DNA from 2 places in the Vibrio sp. 970 genome. Region 2 is predicted to be linked to the other one. Evidence: riboswitches for the same ligand, from Rfam matches in the RefSeq annotation. Region 2 holds a riboswitch; the other holds the start of a gene.

Region 1 (2,472 bases), on a different contig from region 2:
CCTTAATTTTAAAAAAATTCGAATTGTATAATACAAATAAAAAAGGAGGCCGAAGCCTCCTACAATTTCACCTTTTAAATCAGTGAATTACGCACTCTGGCAAGACGCTATTTTAGACTTTGAAAGCCATGACAAAATAGCGCAAACGATAACGAATGTTATCGACGCTGCAATAAACGAAAACGCAATTGAAGCAGTCATACCAAGGGCAATAAAGCCCACGCATGAAACAAGCGCGACTGATAATGCATAAGGTAACTGTGTTGATACGTGATCGATATGGTTACAACGTGCACCCGTCGATGACAAGATCGTCGTATCTGAGATTGGCGAACAGTGGTCACCGAATACAGCACCAGCAAGAACCGCACTTAGCATCGGTAGCATTAGCGCTACATCTGTTGCGCCAGCCATATCACCCGCGATTGGTAGCATGATGCCGAACGTACCCCATGAAGTACCTGTTGAGAACGCCATCAGGCCAGACAACAAGAATAGGATAACTGGTAGCCAGTGCGGGTTAATGTTGCCCTGCGCCATTGTCGAAAGGTAAGTACCAGTCTTCATATCACCGATAACAGAACCAATGGTCCAGGCAAATACTAAGATTAGAATCGCACCAAACATAGACTTAGCACCAATCCAAAGTGTACGTGCGATCTCAGCCATTGGTAGACCTTGCTTCACAACAGTAAACAGTGCAACTGCTAAGCCAAGCAAGCTACCGTAGATTAGTGATGTACCTACATCTGTATTTTCAAAAGCACCAAGAAGCGCAAACTCCTTACCATCAGCAGCCAATGCTTGGCCACCCGTGTAAAGCATTGAAGCGATAGTCGCGATAATCAGCGTCACGATAGGAAGTATCAAATCTGACACTTTACCCTTTTCACTTTCACGGATATCTAGCTCTTCGTTTAGGTCATGCGCTTCTTGCGAGTCATTTTCTTTGTCTTTATCAAAGCCACGACCTTGCGATGCAGAGATCTCATGCTCACGCATTTTACCAATATCAAGACCAAACCACGCAACAGCGAACACCATTAGCAGCGCAAAAACGGCGTAGAAGTTCATTGGAATAAGACGAACATATGCGCCAAGAGCCGAATACTCTGTGATCCCATGTGAGACTAAGATCCCGCCAATAATAGTAATAATGTAAGCACCCCAGCTAGAAGCAGGCATAATTACACACATTGGAGCAGCGGTTGAGTCTAGAATGTACGCAAGCTTAGCGCGAGACACATAAAAGCGATCGGTTACTGGGCGAGAGATCGCACCAACAGCAAGGCTATTAAAGTAATCATCGACAAAAATGAATACGCCTAAAAAGGCGGCAAGAAGTTTGGAGCCGCGTTTACTCTTCACTCGAGATTGTGCCCATTCAGCAAAAGCACGAGTACCGCCAGATAGCGTTAATAAAGCTGTTGTCATACCTAATAAGATTAGGAAACCAACAATGCTCATGTTCCAAGTGTTAATTCCGCCATCTTCAATAAAGACAGAAGAAACTTGAGAACTGACGTAACCTGCGGTGTCGCTGATAGACCAGCTATTAAGTAGCACCGCACCTAGCACGATCCCTACACCCAAGGAAACTAATACACGTCGAGTCAAAATCGCCAAAGTCAAAGCGACAATAGGTGGCAATAATGAAACAGGAGAACTAGAAAAATCTATTAAATTCATGATCTTCAAAAACCAAAGTTTGGCTAGAGATCTACTGCAGACAAGTCACGTAGCATACGATACGTGCTCATGTTGAACTTAGCGACAGGGAAGCGAACACTCCACCCAACCCTACAGTAGCGCTCCATAGTTTAATGTGAATATATACTATGGCAGTGTTGTTCCTTTCAGATACAACCCCAGTAAGTAACTTTGATGAGTTACTTACTTCGGCAATCTTCGCCTTCCACTATTATTCATTGGCATCACCCCAATAATAGCTACTCTTCGAGACCGCGCCTCTACGGCAACAACAAACAATTAACCACTAACTGTACAAATTAACAACAAATTGTCTGCAATATTGCATCAGGTGGCAGCCATTGTACTTATGATGAGAGTCAATGCAACACATCAAACTAAATTAAACAAATAAATAATGACTGAGATAATTTATAAACCTTGCCTACTTCCATAAGTTTTGTGCAACTGAAATCACATCAATCATGTTATTTATGAAACATTATTACTACCTTAGAAATATCATGGTTTATCTTATATCAATAAATTAAGGATATATGACACACCATTAAAGATGGATGCTTCATATTTTTAAGTAATAACTCAAATTTTTTTATAAAAAACCAAGCTGTCACTCTCTCTATACAATAATGATTGTTGATTTTAGTTCTCATCTAATAATGATTTATTTCGAGTGTAATAATATTAATTGCTTTAAAAAATAGTCAAATTTAAACAAAATCTTGATTTAGCATTTGCACATAAGGAAAAGATAAAGTTAAA
Region 2 (2,472 bases):
AAGCATAAGTTGTGAGGGCTAGCGCCATAACAAATCATGCGTAGGTTAAAATCTTCTAGCGTGCCAAAAACCTGTTTCGCGTAGCCTTTACTCTCACTCATGTTGTTACCAATGAGAGCAACGAGGCATAGGTCATGTTCAACTTCTACCTTACATAGCTCTTCTAACTCTTCTCGTACAGCTTGCGGCAGCTGCGGCGCGCCGCCGGATGTATCGGTTTGATCAAGTGTTAACGATACACTGATTTCAGATGTTGTGATCAAATCGACAGAGATCTTATGCTTTGCAAGGATCTCAAAGACCTTTGCTAAGAAGCCGTATGCGTGGAACATATTGGCGCTGCGTAGCGTTACCATGGTTTGGTTACAACGCAAAGCTAGCGCACGGAATAACGGTGAGCTTTCGACTTGGTGGCGAATCCAAGTTCCCCCTTTTTCTGGCTCTTTCGATGACCCTACAAATACCGGAATGTCGTGGCGTAATGCGGGTACTAGCGTAGAAGGATGAAGGATTTTAGCGCCAAAGTTAGCCATTTCTGAAGCTTCACTAAAGCTGATCTCAGGAATTGGTGAGGCTTTTGGCGCAATTCGCGGGTCTGTTGTGTAGATGCCCGGAACATCAGTCCAGATTTCTAGCCCTGCCGCTTTAACGCTCTCAGCAATTAAGGCGGCGCTGTAATCGCTGCCCCCTCGACCTAATGTTGTTGTATTACCGGCTTCGTCAGATCCTATGAAGCCTTGAGTAACAACAACGGATTGTTGGCAAAGTGGTACGAGTTTATCTTGCGCAAGCGTCGAAATTGCTTCAATGTTTGGCTCCGCGCGACCAAAGTTGTCATCAGTACGCAGCACATCGCGGATATCAAAGCGCACAGCTTGAATGCCTCGCTCACACATTAACTGAGTTAGAATATGCGTCGACATGAGTTCACCACATGCGACTAAATGATCGGTTAACTTCGCACTAGCTTGGATAGATGCAGCCTCGGCCAGGCTGGTTACGGTATCTAATATGCCATACACCTCGGCAGCAGTTTTCGTGCTGTCTTCGAGCTGAGTTAAAATGGCGTCATGAATGTTGGCCAAATTTTGTAGCAGCTCAGTACGGTGCGTTTGATCCTGAACACCGTTGGCGAGTTCTACCAATAGGTTGGTGACGCCAGAGCAAGCGCTGCTCACGACCAGGCGAGTATTTGGATTGTTTTCGATAATGGTGGCGCAACGACTCATTGCCTCAAAGTTGGCAACACTGGTTCCACCGAATTTAGCTACGTTAAATGCGCTCACTGCGTTCTCCCACGGCTTCCTAAAAAATTGTACATCCAATGTTTAGTGAGAAAAGGAACAGAGCAAAAAGAGAGGTATTTAGAATGCTATTTGAAAAATTTACCCTCAGAAGCCCTTCATCAGACTGCGCTGATGACAGTTGATGGGATTCAGCCCAATTCAACCGACAAGTCAAATCCTGCAACTTTGACTTACCTCGGCACTACTCCCCCTCAATGATTGGTGTTGGAATTGCGGTTCCACAAATCATCTACCTGGGTAGCGCTCCTCTTCTACATAAAGCTCAAACATTGAACGGTTTTGAGGCCTTAATGTCAATCAATATTTCAACCTTTATGGTGTTTTTTATTAACGATTTTGTGACACTGGTTTGACCTCCATACTTACGGCTAATTGCTGATAGAGGAAAAATCTATTAGGGTGAAGAACCCTACACCTGAGCCATGTTATTGAATAGAACTTTTAGAATGCTCAGGATAAAAGATAATCAAGGAGCTGACATGTCGATCCAAAGCTTTATTCCGCCTCACCGTATTTTAATGGGACCTGGTCCTTCTGATATTTATCCTCAAGTGTTACAAGCACTAAGCCGTCCTACTGTAGGTCACCTTGATCCTCTGTTTATCGGTATGATGGATGAGCTCAAGCAGCTATTGAAGTATGCCTTTCAAACTGACAATGAGTTCACTATTGCGGTTTCAGCGCCAGGTAGTGCAGGGATGGAAACCTGCTTTGTAAACTTGATCGAGAAAGGCGATAAAGTGATCGTTTGCCGTAATGGTGTATTTGGTGAACGCATGCGCGAAAATGTCGTCCGTGCTGGTGGTGAAGTTGTTATCGTCGATGATGAATGGGGGACGCCTGTTTCCATTGATAAAGTCGAGCAAGCACTCGAACAGCACCCAGATACAAAAATTCTTGCTTTTGTGCATGCGGAAACCTCAACTGGTGCAGTCAGTGATGCTCAAGCATTGGGTAAGCTCGCGAAACAGCATAATGCATTATCTATTGTTGATGCGGTGACATCGCTTGGTGGTGTGCCGTTAAAAGTGGATGAATGGCAACTGGATGCGGTTTACTCTGGTAGTCAAAAATGTTTGTCATGTGTACCTGGACTCTCACCAGTGACGTTTTCTCCTGCCGCGATTGAAAAGATTCAAGCAAGAACAACACCAGTACAGAGTTG

Evidence for each region. Region 2 has a riboswitch for lysine ahead of lysC (lysine-sensitive aspartokinase 3). Riboswitches for the same ligand answer to the same signal wherever they lie in the genome.
Region 1: it holds a riboswitch for lysine, as region 2 does, so the genes downstream of both, tet(35) (tetracycline efflux Na+/H+ antiporter family transporter Tet(35)) here and lysC (lysine-sensitive aspartokinase 3) in region 2, are expected to answer to the same signal.

Annotation. Positions count from the first base shown of each region.
Region 1 covers NZ_JAWOTW010000004.1:192,246-194,717, reverse strand. Annotated here, with positions in the region: gene tet(35) (tetracycline efflux Na+/H+ antiporter family transporter Tet(35)) at 88-1,689, opposite strand; lysine riboswitch at 1,799-1,981, opposite strand.
Region 2 covers NZ_JAWOTW010000035.1:526-2,997, reverse strand. Annotated here, with positions in the region: gene lysC (lysine-sensitive aspartokinase 3) at 1-1,286, opposite strand, end outside; lysine riboswitch at 1,388-1,566, opposite strand; gene R7Q11_RS24085 (pyridoxal-phosphate-dependent aminotransferase family protein) at 1,787-2,472, shown strand, end outside.